One region of the Cellulophaga sp. HaHaR_3_176 genome, then DNA from elsewhere that is predicted to be linked to it. Evidence: riboswitches for the same ligand, from Rfam matches in the RefSeq annotation. Region 1 holds a riboswitch; the other holds the start of a gene.

Region 1 (9,315 bases):
ATAGAGGTAATACCTAAATGAATAATGTGATCCCTGAATTTTTCACTTTCTCGGGTAGACATAGATAACTCCACATCTTCATCTAGCAAGCGATACGCACAAATTAATTGTACCAAATCTGAATCTGTCATTTCTACTTTAGGAGCAACATCACCTTCAAAAGGGCGTAATCTTGGAAAAGAAATAGAATACTTTGTTTTCCAATAGGTCTTTTGCAAATACCGTAAATGCAAAGCCGTATAAAAACTATCTACGCGCCAATCTTCTAAGCCAAATAAAGCACCAATACCTATTTTGTGGATTCCCGCTTTTCCCAATCTATCTGGAGTATCTAAACGGTAATGAAAATTTGATTTTTTCCCTTTAGGGTGATGCACTTTATAGGTAGCTTCGTGATACGTCTCTTGATACACCAAAACAGCATATAAGCCTGCGGCAACTAAGGTTTCGTATTCCTCTTGGTCTAGTGGTTGTACCTCCATGCTTATATTGGAGAAATTGTTTTTTATTAGTTCGATAGCATGCTTTATATACGACACTCCTACCGTTTTATTAGCCTCACCAGTAACTAATAAAATATGATCGTACCCTAAACTTTTTATCTTAGTTACTTCTTTTAAAATCTCAGCATCGGTTAAGGTTTTCCTAGGAATTTTGTTAGTCATACTAAAGCCACAATAGGTGCAAATATTCTGACATTCATTAGACAGGTACATGGGAATATACATTTGCATAGTATTCCCAAATCTTTTTTTAGTAAGCTGATTGCTGCGCTGTGCCATTTGCTCCAAAAAAGGTTTTGCGGCTGGAGAAATTAAGGCTTTAAAATCTTCTAATTCTATTTTTTCTTTTTGAAGTATTTGAGCAACCTCAGCAGTGGTTACGGCATAGATTTCTTTTTCTAAGGTATTCCAATCATACTGCTCAAATGTGGTTTTAAATGACATAGTGTACTTTTAAATTTCGTTTAAAAAAGAAGTTAAAGGGCTACTGGCTTCCGCTTGTTCTTTAACAGGTGCTAGTTTAGCCAGATAAGCCATTCTCCCTGCTTCTACGGCCATTTTAAAGGCTTGCCCCATGGCTATTGGGTTCTGAGAAACGGCTATTGCTGTATTTACCAAAACAGCATCTGCCCCGAGCTCCATAGCATAAGCGGCATGAGATGGGGCACCAATACCTGCATCTACAATTACAGGCACATTACTTTGTTCTATAATGATTTTTAAAAAATCTTCTGTTTTTATGCCTTTATTACTACCAATAGGAGCGCCTAATGGCATCACACATTGCACTCCTACATCTTCTAAACGCTTGCATAAAACGGGGTCTGCATGTATATATGGCATAACTACAAATCCTAGTTTCACTAATTCTTCAGCTGCTTTTAAGGTTTCTATTGGGTCTGGTAATAAATACCGAGGGTCTGGATGAATTTCTAATTTTATCCAATTGGTATCAAGAGCCTCTCTTGATAATTGTGCTGCAAAAACAGCCTCTTTTGCAGTACGAACCCCTGAAGTATTAGGTAATAAATCAATCCTACTACTCTTTAAATGGCTTAAGATATCGTCTGCTTCATCTTCTAAATCTACCCGTTTCAAAGCTACGGTAACCAACTCGCTCTCTGAAGCAAGAATGGCCTCTTCCATTACTTGAGCACTAGAAAACTTACCCGTCCCCGTAAATAAACGTGATTTAAATGTTTTATCTGCTATGTTCAATATATCTACCATATTTATTGATTTAGGTTGGGTCTCCACACCTGTTCTTCAATGCTTGTTTTTTCTAACGCTTTCTTAAAAAGATTAATGCTATTAAAATTTTTAGTAATTTCTGAGGCTACTGCTACCCCGTAAATTCCTGTTTCTAGAATTTCAGAAACATCATTTATTACAATACCACCTACTGCAATAACAGGAATATCTGTTTGTATATACTTCATTATATCCGCATAACCATCAATACCCAAAATAGGACTTAAACTCTCTTTCGTTTTCGTAAAATGATAAGGCCCTAAACCTATATAATCTACTTTTTTAGTAATAAGTATATTACAATCACTGACTGTATTTGCGGTACCGCCAATAATTTGCCAGCTTTCTAAATACTTTTTAGCAATAGTCGGGCAAGTATCTGTTCTTCCTAAATGAACACCATCTGCTTTTACCTCCTTGGCTATTCTATAGTGATCATTTATTATCAATCTAGTTTGATAATGATCTGTAATTTCTCGGGCTTCTGTAGCAAATTTCAAAACCTTTTTAGGACTCAAATTTTTTAATCGTAGCTGCACCAATGCTGCACCTGCCGTACAGGCACTTTTGATATTATTTAAATGCTCTTGAGGTGTTTCTCCTTGTGATATGTAGTGTAAATTTGGTAATTGCATTGATATTCTATTTAAAATATATTAGTCTGTAGTTTTGTTATTTGTTGTAATAGTTTTGCATGGCTTTAAACGCTGTTACAGGAGCACTATTATTCCAGACTCCGCCTAAAACTCCTATACCTTGATACCCTAATTGATGAATTTCTTCAATATTGTTCTCTGTAACTCCGCCCATACCAATAATCCGTTTTTGAATATGGGTTACCTTAAAACCTTTACCTTCATATCCTTTTTTAGAAATTGAAGAAAAAACGGGACTTAATAAATGATAATCAAATTCAAACCCACAAGCCTTTAAAACGTCTGGATCATGAAATGAAGAACTGATGGTTTTACCATACATATTGAGCGGTTTAAAATATTGCCCTGGATTATCTATATGATCTATTCTTTTTTGCTCCTGAAAATGAATACCTTTTAAATTATATACATTCACTAATTCATGAAAATAATGCACAACGATACGGTTATGATACTTCTCATCTATCAAATCTAAATAATCACAATGCTCTTGATAATTTTTAGAAGGCTTTCTTAAATGAAAATAGACTAAACCGGCTTCAAAAAGTTGGTGTAAAATTTCAATTTCATTGGCAATATCTTCCTCTGGCGCTATAAGAACTATCATACTTTTTTTTGGGTTAGGGATTGCAGTGGCATCCTTTTGCTGTTGGTGTAAATTTATGGCGTAAAACGACATAAACTTATACGAATAGGCAAAAGATATAACGGAAAGCCCGACTACGCCTTTTTCCAAGGCGTAGGAACCTCCTGTGTATACTACAAATATACTTCTGACCCTTTATCTTTAAATTCTTTAGACTTCTCCTCCATTCCTTTTTGAATGACTTCATTATCAACAATATCATGCTCCGCGGCAAAATCTCTTACTTCTTGTGATATTTTCATAGAACAAAATTTAGGTCCGCACATAGAACAAAAATGTGCCACTTTTGCCCCATCGGCAGGCAAGGTTTCATCATGATACTCTCGAGCTAATTCCGGATCTAGTCCTAGATTAAACTGATCTTCCCATCTAAATTCAAATCGCGCTTTTGAGAGTGCATTATCTCTATGTTGCGCCCCTGGGTGCCCCTTTGCTAAATCGGCCGCATGGGCTGCAAGCTTGTACGTAATTACTCCTGTTCTCACATCTTGTTTATTAGGCAATCCTAAGTGTTCTTTTGGTGTTACATAACATAGCATAGCACAACCAAACCAACCAATCATAGCGGCTCCAATACCGGAGGTAATATGGTCATAACCTGGCGCAATATCTGTAGTTAAAGGTCCTAACGTATAAAAAGGAGCTTCATCACAAAGTTCTATTTGCTTCTCCATATTTTCTTTGATCATATGCATTGGTACGTGACCAGGGCCCTCTATAAAACATTGCACTTCATGCTTACGGGCTATTTTTGTTAGTTCCCCCAATGTTTCTAACTCTGCAAATTGTGCCTCATCATTAGCATCTGCAACAGATCCAGGACGTAAACCATCTCCTAAAGAAAACGCTACGTCGTATTGTTTTAAAATCTCACAAATATCTTCGAAATGTGTGTACAAGAAACTCTCTTTATGATGTGCTAAACACCATTTGGCCATAATAGAACCTCCACGAGAAACAATACCTGTAACTCGTTTAGCGGTCATAGGTACATAACGCAATAAAACACCTGCATGAATTGTAAAGTAATCTACTCCCTGTTCTGCTTGCTCAATAAGTGTATCTCTAAAAATTTCCCAAGTAAGGTCTTCTGCGACGCCATTCACTTTTTCTAAAGCTTGGTAAATAGGCACAGTCCCTACAGGTACTGGAGAGTTTCGAATAATCCACTCTCTAGTTTCATGGATGTTTTGCCCTGTAGACAAATCCATAATATTATCTGCCCCCCAACGGCATGCCCAAACCGCTTTTTCTACTTCTTCTTCTATGGAAGAGGTTACGGCAGAGTTTCCAATATTGGCATTTATCTTCACCAAAAAGTTACGACCCAAAATCATGGGTTCTGCTTCTGGGTGATTTATATTACTAGGAATTACAGCTCTACCTCTAGCCACTTCTTCTCGTACAAATTCTGCCGTAATTTTATCGGGGATTGCCGCGCCAAAATGTTCTCCTTTGTGCTGTTTGGCAATTTCGGTCATTTCCTCCATACGCTGATTCTCACGAATGGCAATGTATTCCATTTCTGGAGTGATTATTCCCTTTTTAGCATAATGCAGCTGCGTTACATTTTTGCCCTCTTTAGCACGCATTGGCTTTTTTAGAAGTGAAAAACGCATATGATCTAAATTCTTATTGTTTAGACGTTCATTACAATATTCTGAGCTAAACTCTTCTAATTGTTCTACATCTCCACGATCTAAAACCCACTGCTCACGGATTCTATCTATTCCTTTGTGAACATTTATTTCTTTTGTAGGGTCTGTATAAGGTCCTGAAGTGTCATAGACCGTAACTGGCTCGTTTGGCGTAAGTTTGCCAGTCAAGGAATCTTTAGTATCACTCAACGCAATTTCTCGCATGGCCACTTTTAATTGTGGATGTAGTTTTCCTGCTACATAAATTTTTTTAGAATTAGGAAAAGGTTGCGTGCTAAGCTTTTCGTTTTTTGGTGCGGTGTCTTTGCTTTTCATATATTGTGAGATTTGATCTTTAAGAAATAAATACTGTGCTTGGAGTTTCTAAAGTGCAATTAACCGCCTTGAGTGGCTTGAATAATCAGAAGTGAATCATTATCATCCAAGATTTCATATTTCCAGAAATCTTTGGTGATAATAGTATTGTTTAAAGCGACTGCAATTCCGTTTTGAGGAGTTCGCAATTTTTCGAGAAGTTGCAATACGTTTGTATTTTTTTGAATACGTATTGGTTTTTCGTTAACTAAAATAGAAATCATGTACAGTATATTTTAAATATGCTGTAAATTTTAAAAGCAGAGAATATTCTTTGAAAAATGAGGTGCTTTAAGAACAAAGCACACACATATGAAAAGGTTGCAAATACCCATTTCAAGGTATTTTTCAACTTTTCCCTTCGGCGGTACTAACCGCATCAGGTTCAAAGGGTATTTCTCAGTTCCGTAAAAGGAACACCCCTAAAGTTTACTCTGTAAAACTATAAAAAAACTATGATACTAAAACCGGAATGAGGATATTTAAATGATAATTTCTAAGAATTAACAATTTAGTAACATGCCTATAAAAAAATAACACCCCTAAAATTTAGGAGTGTTATAGTCTATTTTTTTACTAAAAGAAGTTTTTAATTGGCAACTTCACTAATAAATTTAATTCTAAAAAGGCGTAATTCTTCATCTTCATAATCACCATCAAACTCTGTAATAGCATCTTCTATTCCATCTGAATCTGCTTCTAAAAAGTAATCATGCAATTCTTCTTGCTGATCTTCGTCTAAAATTTCATCGATCCAATAGCTTATATTTAATTTCGTTCCGCTATACACAATCTGTTCCATTTCCTTTATTAAATCAGGAATGGCTAACCCTTTTGCTGAAGCAATATCATCTAATGGAAGCTTACGATCTACATTTTGAATCACATATAACTTTAAAGCTGAATTTGCACCAGTACTTTTAACAACTAGATCATCTGGTCTGATAATATCATTATCTTCAACATATTGTTTGATAAAACTAATAAATGGTTTTCCATATTTTTTAGCTTTCCCCTCTCCTACACCATGAATATTTACTAACTCTTCAATGCTAATCGGGTATTTAAGAGCCATATCTTGTAAAGATGGATCTTGAAAAATAACAAATGGTGGTACTCCCAGTTTTTGACCTTCTTTTTTCCTTAAATCCTTTAAGATTTTCAGCAATTTTTCATCTGCTACTCCTCCACTAGTTTTAGCTGCGCTTACAATAGCATCGTCAGTAGCTTGATTGTATACGTGATCTTTAGTCATCATAAAAGAAACAGGATTCTCTAAATAAGCTGCTCCTTTTTCTGTTACATGAAGAATGCCGTATTGTTCTATTTCTTTTTTCATGTAACCAGCTACTAAGCCTTGGCGCACTAAAGCCATCCAATGTTCAACACCTTTATCTTTACCTATACCAAAAAAAGGTTTTTCGTCTGTTTTATGTGATGCTATAATTGCATTCGTTTTTCCGGTAAGTACTTTGACTATTTCTTTGGATTTAAACTTCTCCATAGTGCCTTTCACCACCTTAATAACTTTTACCAAATCATCTTTTGCTTCTTCTTTGTCTTTTGGATTTTTTGTATTATCATCCATAAGGGCTCCATCTCCATTCACCTCATCAAAATACTCTCCAAAATAATGAAGGATAAATTTTCTACGAGACATCGAAGTTTCTGCATAGGCTACCATTTCTTGTAACAATGCATTACCAATTTCTTGCTCAGCAACAGGTTTACCAGACATAAACTTTTCTAACTTCTCTATGTCTTTATAAGAATAAAATGCTAAACAATGTCCTTCTCCACCATCTCTACCTGCCCTACCAGTTTCTTGATAATAACTTTCAATACTTTTAGGAATATCATGATGAATAACAAAGCGAACATCAGGTTTGTCAATACCCATACCAAATGCAATTGTTGCTACTACAACATCAACCTCTTCCATCAAAAACATATCTTGATATTTAGATCGTGTTTTAGTATCAAAACCTGCATGATACGGTACAGCACTAACTCCGTTTACTTGTAATATTTGAGCAAATTCTTCTACTTTTTTTCTACTCAAACAATATATAATACCTGACTTACCTGAGTTTTGTTTTACAAAACGAATAATATCAGCTTCAATATTCTGGGTTTTAGGGCGTATTTCATAAAATAAATTAGGTCTATTAAATGATGCCTTAAAAAGATCTGCATCAGTAATACCTAAATTTTTAATAATATCTTCCTGTACTTTTGGAGTTGCTGTTGCTGTTAAACCTATTATTGGAATATTATCATCTAATCGACTAATAATATTTTTTAAATTTCGGTACTCTGGTCTAAAATCGTGTCCCCATTCTGATATACAATGCGCCTCATCAACAGCAACAAATGATATTTTTACAGATTGTAAAAATTCAACATACTCATCTTTTGTTAACGATTCAGGAGCTACATATAACAGTTTCGTTATTCCATTTGTAATATCGCTTTTCACTTGCTTTATCTCCGTCTTAGTTAAAGACGAATTTAAAACATGAGCAATACCATTTTCTGAAGATACACCTCTAATAGCATCTACTTGATTTTTCATTAATGCTATTAATGGCGAAACTACTATAGCTGTACCTTCTTGCATTAAAGCAGGAAGTTGATAGCATAGCGACTTACCACCACCAGTGGGCATAATTACAAAACAATTTTTTCCTTTAAGAATACTTGTTATTACCTTCTCTTGAAGACCTTTGAACTTAGAAAATCCAAAATATTTTTTTAGTGAGGAATGCAAATCAATATCACTCAAACTCATAATTTAGTTTACTATTAGTTTTCTACATTTTTAGTATTGACAATATTAAAGCACAATACTATTTAGAACCTATAATTTTCGAACAAAAACAAAATTCCACTTTAAAGTGTTTAAAATATACTATAACATATAGATTATGTAATTTTGTATTTAAATATAAGACATTCTTTTAGGAATACAACCAGATAATTGAATTATTTAAATTGAAAGAAAACACAGCAATACTCGATATAGCAAGAAGAACCATTGAGAATGAAGCTAATGCTATTCAAAACTTATCTACTTTACTAGATTATAAGTTTTCTGATACTGTGAATCACATCCTTAATTCTAAAGGCAGAGTAGTTATTACGGGTATTGGTAAAAGTGCTCTAATAGCTTCTAAAATTGTAGCTACTTTAAATTCTACAGGTACTCCTTCTATATTTATGCATGCTGCAGATGCTATACACGGCGATCTGGGAACAATTCAAGAAAACGATACTGTAATTTGTATTTCAAGAAGTGGTAATACTCCAGAAATTAAAATGTTAGTTCCTTTAATCAAAAAAGGAGGTAATATTCTTGTTGGTATGACGGGTAATTTAGAATCTACTCTAGCAAAACAATCTGATTTTATTTTGAATAGTTTTGTTGAAAAGGAAGCTTGCCCTAATAACCTTGCTCCAACAACAAGTACTACAGCTCAATTGGTTTTAGGTGATGCTCTTGCAATATGCTTATTAGAATTGCGTGGTTTTAGTAGTAAAGATTTTGCCAAATACCACCCAGGCGGTTCATTAGGCAAACGATTATATCTTCGTGTTTCAGATATTGCAGAAAACAATCTCAAACCTCAAGTAGCAATAGATGCCGATGTTAAAACTGTAATTGTAGAAATTTCAGAAAAAATGTTAGGCGTTACTGCTGTTATTGAAAATAATAAAGTGGTGGGTATTGTTACTGATGGTGATATACGAAGAATGCTGAATAAACATGATAATATTAAAGGGCTTACCGCAAAGGATATTATGACGAGTAACCCAAAAACTATAGATAACGATATGCTAGCTGTAAAAGCTCTCGACCTAATGCAGTCTAAAGGTATATCACAACTATTAGCCATAAAAGACGGCACTTATTTGGGTGTTGTACATTTACACAACCTAATCAACGAAGGAATTATATAGTAATGGAGAATGAAGTAAAAAATGAGATGTCTTTTTTAGATCATCTAGAAGAGTTACGTTGGCATCTAATACGCGCTACGTTAGCGGTTTTAATAATTGGTTGTGTGGCATTTGCCATGAGTGGTTTTATATTTGATTCTATAATTTTTGCTCCTAGCCGAATGAATTTCCCTACCTATGAATTTTTCTGTAGGATTGCTACTTATTTTGGAATGACTTCTGATTTTTGTGCAGAAGAACTACCTTTTACGATACAAAGTAGAACTATGGCTGGGCAGTTTTCTGCT
Region 2 (9,315 bases), 1.4 Mb from region 1:
ATTAATAGCACTGGATTTATGTTTGAGGGAGATATATTTTATTTACCATCTAATATTGGCTTCACCGATAAGGGTCTTCAATTAATTTACAATCAATATGAAGTTGCGTCTTATGCTGACGGACCAATTGTAATAACACTACCTTACAATGAGATTAAAAAATATCTATCTGTAAGTATTAAAAAATAAGTTTTTATTTCGTCTGTACTTTTAATAGCGATAAAATTGTCCCTAAATGTAACCCCTCATGAAAAGAGTTAAACGCAATAGCATCTTCAACAGAGCTTAAAGTAACGTCTAAACTAGTATCATATGTACTAAATGACTTAAATTCACCTTTTTCATAATCTTCCTGCATCCATTCTATTGTCGAAAACAAAAAACCTGTTATTTCGTCAATTTCTTCATTAGTAGCAGTACCATCTGGTACACTTCCTTTTTTAAATTTTTCAATAAATTCATCTGAAATACGCATTGGCAAGCCACTCAATCTATAAACCAAAAGTTGCTGTGTAACCACCACGTGTGCTATATTCCACCAGATATTATTTCTGAATCCCGCAGGGATATTTAGTAATTGCTCTCTGGGTGTTTTTGTCAAGAATTTGTATAAAATTTTCCTGTTTTTAAGGGTAATATCAAATAGTTTTTCCAAAATAATACGTTTTATTAAGCCATAAAAATAGAACAATTCCAAAGAAATAGGTTTCTTTGCATTCGGTTTAATTAAAATAATTCAATCTTTTTCAAAATTATTCACAATGAAGAAAATCTACTACCTTAGTACTTGTGATACCTGCAAAAAAATACTTAAAGAATTACAACCACTAGATGGTTTTGAATTACAAGACATTAAATCTGATGCTGTAAGTGCTGTTCAAATAGAAGAAATGTTTAAACTATCGGGTAGTTTTGAGGCTCTTTTTAGTAAACGAGCACGATTATTTAGAGAAAGAGGTTTACATGAAAAAACACTTTCTGAAAATGATTATATGAATCTAATATTAAACCATTACACTTTTTTAAAGCGCCCAGTAATTATTTTTGATGATAAAATTTTTATCGGAAATAGTAAAAAAGAAATTGCTGCAGCAATTGAATACATACATTCGTGAGTAAAAGAACGCTAGCATTATTGGCTGCCTTTGCAGCTACTGTTATATATGGCTTAAACCATACTATAGCTAAAGATGTAATGCCCGACTATGTAAAACCGTTTGGCTTTATATTCTTAAGGGTCGCTGGAGCTGCAATTTTATTCTGGTGTATAGCCCCTTTTGCCCCAAAACAAAAAATTGACCCTAAAGATTGGGGCCGAATTATCATCTGTGGCATTATGGGTATGGTTATTAACATGCTCGCTTTTTTTAAAGGTTTGCAGTTATCAACACCTATTAATAGTGCTGTTTTAGTTACTATTACTCCTATTATTGTCGTTTTATTATCTGCTATTTTTATAAAAGAAAAAATTACGGTTCAAAAAGGGTTAGGCATTTTTCTAGGTCTAGTTGGCGCCCTTGCCTTAATACTTTTTGGAGCAGAAATAAGGGCTGATGCACCAAATATTCCATTAGGTAATTTTTTATTTGTTGTAAATGCTACAGTATACGGTACCTATTTAATTTTAGCAAAAAAATTAATTTCTAAATACCATCCTTTTGTTCTTTTAAAATGGCTTTTTACAATAGGGTTAATTGTTAATTTACCAATTACCTTTTCTGAAGTTTCTGAAATTCAATGGACTACCTTACCAGTACACATTTATGGAGCAATCTTATTTGTAGTTTTAGGCACAACTTTTTGCACTTATTTATTCAATGCTTTTGCACTTACACAGTTAAAGGCATCTACTGTTGGTGCATTTGTTTACGTACAACCATTAGTAGGCGTCTGTTTTGCAATACTAACTGGCAAAGACAGTTTAACGCAAATAAAAATCATAGCAATGATTCTTGTTATTTTTGGGGTTTACCTTGCCAGCAAGCCTGTTAAACCAAATCTTTAGGCACTTTCGTAAACTTACGAGTATGTTCTTTAGTTAAAACTTTAAAGTCTTCTGCTTTTTCTATATTATTAAATGCATCTAGAAAAACATCATTAAGTCCCGTTAAGCTTCTGGTTTTTAAATTTACCCATGCTCCCATCATTTCACAATGTGCAAAATTTCTCCCTTTGTGATCGTAAAAATTATGATGAAATTCAAAAAACATACCGTCTTCACTCATCCCTTTCACTTCCATAGAAACTTTAACTGGCTTACCTGGAAAAGCTTCTTTAAAATAATATACATGCTCATAAAAAACGACAGGGCCAATTTCATGCTCTGCCATTGTTTTTTGATTAAAGCCTAGTTCCATTAAAAAAGCCATTCGGGTATGACTCATAAAATTTAAATAAGCAGAATTTGCTAAATGACGATTTGCATCTGTATCACTCCAACGAATCTCAAAATCTTTAAGGTACATAGTATATTTTTTTGTTATGCATGCATAATAATCCCAAAAATAACATAGTTTTGATGAAACTAACAAAAATTAAACATAAAATTTATGCTTAATTTTAATGTCTAAAACCTATTTCCATGAATCAGAAAGCCTCTTTTATAAAAGATTTATCATTACCAATTGTTACGGCCCCAATGTTTTTAATTTCTGGTCCGAATTTGGTAATTGAATGTTGCAAAAACGGAATAGTAGGTACTTTTCCCGCGCTTAACCAACGTACAACTGATGGGTTTGAAGAGTGGTTAATAGAAATTAAAACAGAGCTAAAAAAGTTTGAAGATGAAACAGGTAAAAAAGCAGCTCCTTTTGGTGTTAACCTTATTGTTCATCAAACTAACCCAAGGTTAGAAGCTGATTTAAAAATTTGTATAAAGCACAAAGTTCCTTTAATAATCACTTCTTTAGGTGCCGTACCACAAGTTGTAGATGCGATACATAGTTATGGCGGTCTTGTTTTTCATGATATTATTAAAAAAAGACATGCTGAAAAAGCCTCAGAGGCTGGTGTAGATGGCTTAATACTTGTTGCCGCAGGCGCTGGTGGCCATGCAGGCACTATAAACCCAATGACTTTAGTTTCGGAAATAAAAAAATTCTATCATAAAACTATTTTACTTTCAGGATGTATTAGTACTGGTAGAGATGTTGCTTCTGCATTACAAATGGGAGCTGATATGGCTTACATGGGTACTCGCTTTATAAACACAGAAGAAAGTAGAGCAACTGATGAGTACCGAAAAATGATTATTGAAGCAGGAGCAAGTGATGTTGTTTACACAGCTTCAATATCAGGAGTACACGCCAATTTTTTAGGTGCAAGTTTAAAAGCTGCAGGTATTACCGAAGATGACTTAAAGAAAGATGTGAAAATTGATTTTGGTAAAGAATTAGATACTGAAGCTAAAGCTTGGAAAACAATTTGGTCTGCTGGGCAAGGTGTTGCTTTGATTGACAATACTGTTCCTGTTTCTGAATTAGTTAACACGCTTAAATCTGAATTTAAATCAGCTATCGAAGAACAAATCAAAGTTTTAGAAAACTACCCGAAATAAAAAACAATGCCATTAATACCATCTACTTATGATCCTCCTTTTTATTTTAAGAACGGACATTTATCTACCATATATTCTGGAGTATTAAGAAAAGTAAGCGGTTTATCACAAAAAAGGGAACGTATAATATTGCCAGATAGTGATTTTTTAGATGTAGATTGGAGTTTTTCTAACCAAACATCTAACAAGGTAATTATCTTAATTCATGGTTTAGAAGGTAGCGCACAACGCCCTTATATTACAGGTAGCGCAAAACACGCTAACCTTTCTGGTATAGATGCTTGCGCAATAAATTTACGCAGTTGCAGCGGTACTCCTAATGCATTATTTAGATCGTATCACTCTGGCGCAACAGAAGATTTAGAGTCTGTTATAAATCATATACTAAGTAAAAATAAATACGCTCAAATTTTCATAAAAGGTTTTAGTCTAGGCGGTAACCTAGTGCTTAAATATTTAGGTGAAAAAAGAAAACTACCTCCTGAATTAAAAGGAGCTGTAGCAGTCTCGGTCCCATGTGATTTACATAGTTCGTTAAAAGAGTTGCTGAAGCCTAAAAATGCGCTTTACGCAATTAGGTTTAAAAAACATCTAATAGAAAAATTACGAGCTAAGCAACAGCTTTTCCCTGATAAAATTTCAGATAAAGAAATTTTAAGCATTAAAACTTTAAAAGATTTTGATGATGTATATACAAGTAAAGCACACGGTTTTATTGATGCCATTGATTATTACACAAAATCTAGTTGCCTATCTTTTTTACCAAATATAAAAGTGCCAACTTTAATTATCAATAGCAAAAACGATTCTTTTTTAGGGCCAGAGTGTTATCCTAAAAAAGAAGCTCAAGAAAATGAAAATTTACATTTAGAAATTCCTAATTACGGTGGTCATGTTGGCTTTTTCGGAGTAAAAAACACAACTTATACTGAAAAAAGATCTATTGATTTTATAAAAGAATTTTTGTAAATAACTTATCTTAGTGTTTTAATAAATTAACTCAATAATGAAAAAAATACTTAGCATTTTAGCAATTGGCGTTCTATTAACTAGTTGTGGTGAAAAAAAAGAAGAAAAAAAAGGTGGTTTTGACATGCAACGTACCAAAACTGAAGATAAAGCTACTAGTGCTTCAAAAGGTGTTCCTGTTGACATGGATAATGAAGGTATTGGCCCTTTTAAGGATATCGAATTTTCTGATATAGATACTGATTTAGCAGCCGCTGGTGAAGCTAAATATAGTACGGTTTGTACTGCTTGTCATATGGCTGAGGAAAGAATGATAGGCCCTGCTTTGGCTGGTGTTTACGATAGAAGAAATCCGGCTTGGGTTATGAATATGATTAAAAACCCAACTGAAATGCTTAAAAAAGATCCAATAGCTAAAGCATTGTTAGAAGAGTATAATAATGCAATTATGTTAGATAGTGGTTTATCTGAAGACGACACTAGAGCTATTGCCGAGTATTTAAGAACTTTATAATGTTATCCTCTACGGCTACAAAATTGTAGCCGTAGTTATTTTAATCGTTAGGGGTGCTCTTTTGGGGGCTGAGAAATTACCCTTTGAACCTGATTTGTTTAATAGCAACGAAGGGAAACGCATTTTGCATCTTCATAGAAAACTATCATTTGTTACCTGTGTGCAATCGTTTTACCTACTTGTTAAAACTATTTGCAACTATGAATTTTACAATTGATAAAAATTACTTTTTATTTTTATTCAAAACCACTTCAAAACAGACACTATGATGAAGTGGAGTGAACATACTTGGGAGAAAATGAGCCCTACTTTCAAAAAAATCACTAATCATGCTTTTATAAACGAATTAGCTGACGGCACTCTTCCTTTAAAAAAATTTGAATTTTACATACAACAAGATGCATTTTACTTAGCAGATTTTGGTAAAATCTTAGCAGGCATTGGTACTAAATTAGAAGATCCAAAACATGTTGAACATTTTTTAAGTTTTGCAAATGACACTATAAAAGTGGAGCAAATTTTGCACGCTACATATCTTAAAAATATAGATGACACTACAAACGCTAAGCTATCACCTTCTTGCCTTTTATATGTTGGTTTTTTAAATAAAACATTTAACTTAAACTCAATTGAAGAGGCACTTGCCGCAGTGTTACCTTGTTTTTGGATATATAAAAAAGTTGGTGATTTTATTTTAGAACATCAAACTAAGGAGAACAACCCTTATCAAGATTGGATTAATACTTATGCTGGTGAAGATTTTGGAATTGCTGTGCAGAAAGCTATTCAAATTTGCGATTTATATGCTGAAAAAACAACAGAAGAAACTCGTATAAAAATGACTAATTCATTTTTATTGGCATCAAAAATGGAATGGCTATTTTGGGAAAGTGCCTATACTTTAGAAAAATGGAAAATATGACACAAAACTACGCTAGAGTTTTAACTATTGCAGGCAGTGATTCTGGCGGTGGAGCAGGAATTCAAGCAGATTTAAAAACGTTTAGTGCCTGTGGTTGCTATGGCACCTCTGCAATAACAGCCTTAACTGCTCAAAATACAATTGGTGTTACTGATATACACCCAGTTCCAGTGCTACACTTACAAAAGCAAATACAAGCCGTTTTAGATGATATCGGTACCGATGCCATAAAAATTGGAATGCTCCATTCTACAGAAATTATTAACATGGTTGTAAAAACGCTTGAAAAATACAAAGCCACACCAATTGTAATAGATCCTGTTATGGTAGCTACATCTGGCGACAAGCTAGTATTAGACAATGCTATTAAAGCCATTAAGAGTAAGCTAATGTCCATTGCGACAATTATTACCCCGAATATACCTGAATGTGAAATACTATTAAACAAAAAAATTGAAGGCACTAATCTAAAGTTTTATGCAAAAGAATTAGCAGATGCCTATAGCGTCTCTGTTTTATTAAAGGCTGGCCATTTAAACAATGACACTCTTACTGATATTTTTTACAATTTTGATTCGAAAGAATATTTCGAACTTACTTCAAAAAAAGTACAGACCCAAAATACACATGGTACAGGCTGCACCCTATCATCGGCTATAGCTGCTTTTTTAGCAAAAGAGTTCACCTTAAATGAATCTGTTTTGAAAGGAAAAGAATACTTGGAAGGTGCTATTAAAAAAAGTGCGGACCATACACTAGGAAAAGGGCATGGTCCGCTACATCATTTTTATAAATTTTGGTAGTTATTGGTCGTCGTAATTAAATCCGTCGGCAACAACTTTATATTTTGGATCTTCTAAAACATTAACATCTACAATATCATCGGCAGTTGCTAAAAGTTTTATACAATCTTTACTTAAATGCTTTAAATGTAATTTTTTACCTGCAATTTTATAACGTTCAGAAAGCTTATTAATAGCTTCAATACCTGACATATCTGCAATACGGCTATCTTTAAAATCAATAACAACCTCTTCCGGATCATTAGCTACATCAAATTTTTCAGTAAAACCAGTTGTTGATCCAAAAAATAAAGGGCCAAAAATTTCGTATGTTTTCACTCCGTTTTCATCTACATTTTTACGAGCACGAATACGTTTTGCATTTTCCCAAGAGAAAGCAAGAGCTGAAATAATTACACCAATAAATACTGCTATAGCTAAATCGAAAAACACGGTTATAGCAGATACTGCAATTAAAACAAATGCATCTGACATAGGAATCTTTTTTAAGATTCTAAAACTTGACCAAGCAAAAGTTTCTATAACCATCATAAACATTACTCCTATTAATGCTGCAATAGGTACTTGTTCAATATATGTATCAGCAAATAAAATAAAAGAAAGTAATGTTACCGCCATTACAATACCAGATAATCTTCCTCTACCTTTTGCATTTATATTAATTACTGTTTGGCCAATCATACCACAACCACCTGTACCGCCTAACAAACCACTCGCAATGTTACCAAAACCTTGAGCAACACATTCTCTATTACCTCTACCACGAGTATCTGTTAGCTCGTCTACTAAATTCATAGTCATCAAACTTTCTATTAAACCTACACTTGCAGCTAAGAAAGCATACGGAAGAATAAACGTAAACGTGTCTAAATTAAAAGGTAAAAATTGCCAAAACTCTTTATTAGGTGTTGGAAATTCACCACTTAAGCCATCTCCTCCACCTTCTCTAATATATGAACCTACAGTTGTTACATCTAAATCTAACAATATAACACCGAAAGTAGTAATCAATATTGCTGTTAATGCTGCTGGTATTTTAGTAGTTAACTTAGGTAAAAAATGAATTATTGCCATTGTAAACAATACTAAACCAATCATCATATACAACTCAGCTCCTTGCATATAAATACTTAAATACCTTTCAACAGCACTCGGGTCTGGGTTCGGTATTTTATGGCTAAACATTTTTACTTGCGCCATGAAGATGACAATAGCTAAACCATTTACAAACCCCATCATTACTGAATGCGGAATTAAACGTACAAAGCGACCTAATTTTAAAACACCTGCAAAAATTTGAATAAGCCCCATTAAAATAACAGCCCCAAGCAAGTAATAATACCCCATATTCTCTACAGGAATATCAAACTCCAAACCTCTAACATGACCTTCTTTTATTAAGTCTACAAAAATAACTGCCACAGCACCAGCTGCACCTGAAATCAAGCCTGGTCTACCTCCAAAAATTGCTGTAATTAACCCAACAATAAATGCCCCTGATAACGCCACTAAAGGATCGATGTTTGCCACAAAAGCAAAAGCCACCACTTCTGGAATCATCGCTAGAGACACGGTTACCCCTGCGAAAAAATCGTTTTTAGGATTGGAAGTAAGTTTTTTGATAAAATTCATTATTTGTACTAATTTTTTTGAAGTGGCAAAAGTACTACTTTTCAACTGCACGACACTATGCAGCCTTAATTATAACATAATTAGCAGATTACATCTTTCCTTTTTGTTGATTCTTAAAATAATTTAAAAAATAAGTATTAAAAAACCGCTTTAAGATATTAATCTTAAAGCGGTTACAAAACTTACCAACCTAAAAAACTATTTTAATTATTTTTTCTTTCTAGTAACATTCATTATTGGATTATCAACTTTTATTCTTTTTCTTGTTGTCGCATTTTCATCGGTTTTTAAGTATTGTATATACCCCCTACCTTTAAATTCATACGTTGTTCCACTATTTGGGTGGTATAATTCAATCGTTTTATCATTTATTACATATAACTCAAAATAATCATCTCCAATAAAATCGTAACTCAAGGTTAAAACTTTCAACGAGTTATCATTAGCAACATCATATACTTGGTAATCCCCTTCAAAATCCCATTGCAAGGTATTTATTCCTGTTCCCCTATTATCTATTGAAGATCTAAAAAAATCTGACTGATTACCCGTTAAGAATTGAAGAAAGTTTTCGTTATCAAAATCATTTAAAGCTCCTTCGTTACTAGTATATACTTTTTCCCAAGCATCATATTCTTGCAAGAAATACTGAATATTATCATAAAAAACCATATCGTAATCAAAATTACTTCTTTGATATCCTTTTAAAAAATAAGATGTATCAGATCTACTATCATACAATTCAATCGTTTTACTATTCACTACAAAAACACCAAGAACCCAGCTTCCATCAATATCATGATTAATTTCTACTATTCCATCAAAACCATTATATGTACCTACATCTATTCCAAAACCATTTCCTGTTTTTCCAATACCTGATAAATTATTATTAGCTAACAAAACACCACCATCAAAA

What was found. A riboswitch is a leader RNA that binds a small molecule or an ion and turns the genes downstream of it on or off. The one in region 1 is predicted to bind thiamine pyrophosphate.
Region 2: it holds a riboswitch for thiamine pyrophosphate, as region 1 does, so the genes downstream of both, tenA (thiaminase II) here and thiS (sulfur carrier protein ThiS) in region 1, are expected to answer to the same signal.

Annotation. Positions count from the first base shown of each region.
Region 1 covers NZ_CP058990.1:618,458-627,772, reverse strand. Annotated here, with positions in the region: gene thiH (2-iminoacetate synthase ThiH) at 1-947, opposite strand, end outside; gene H0I23_RS02785 (thiazole synthase) at 957-1,733, opposite strand; gene thiE (thiamine phosphate synthase) at 1,736-2,389, opposite strand; gene H0I23_RS02775 (thiamine phosphate synthase) at 2,427-3,017, opposite strand; gene thiC (phosphomethylpyrimidine synthase ThiC) at 3,170-5,029, opposite strand; gene thiS (sulfur carrier protein ThiS) at 5,089-5,292, opposite strand; TPP riboswitch at 5,408-5,502, opposite strand; gene recQ (DNA helicase RecQ) at 5,658-7,859, opposite strand; gene H0I23_RS02755 (SIS domain-containing protein) at 8,063-9,028, shown strand; gene tatC (twin-arginine translocase subunit TatC) at 9,031-9,315, shown strand, end outside.
Region 2 covers NZ_CP058990.1:3,003,249-3,012,563, forward strand. Annotated here, with positions in the region: gene H0I23_RS13180 (DUF3298 and DUF4163 domain-containing protein) at 1-189, shown strand, start outside; gene H0I23_RS13185 (DinB family protein) at 194-655, opposite strand; gene H0I23_RS13190 (arsenate reductase family protein) at 762-1,115, shown strand; gene H0I23_RS13195 (DMT family transporter) at 1,112-2,005, shown strand; gene H0I23_RS13200 (thioesterase family protein) at 1,989-2,465, opposite strand; gene H0I23_RS13205 (nitronate monooxygenase family protein) at 2,582-3,556, shown strand; gene H0I23_RS13210 (YheT family hydrolase) at 3,563-4,525, shown strand; gene H0I23_RS13215 (cytochrome c) at 4,563-5,039, shown strand; TPP riboswitch at 5,079-5,172, shown strand; gene tenA (thiaminase II) at 5,305-5,961, shown strand; gene thiD (bifunctional hydroxymethylpyrimidine kinase/phosphomethylpyrimidine kinase) at 5,949-6,764, shown strand; gene H0I23_RS13230 (SulP family inorganic anion transporter) at 6,765-8,399, opposite strand; gene H0I23_RS13235 (nicotinic acid mononucleotide adenyltransferase) at 8,604-9,315, opposite strand, start outside.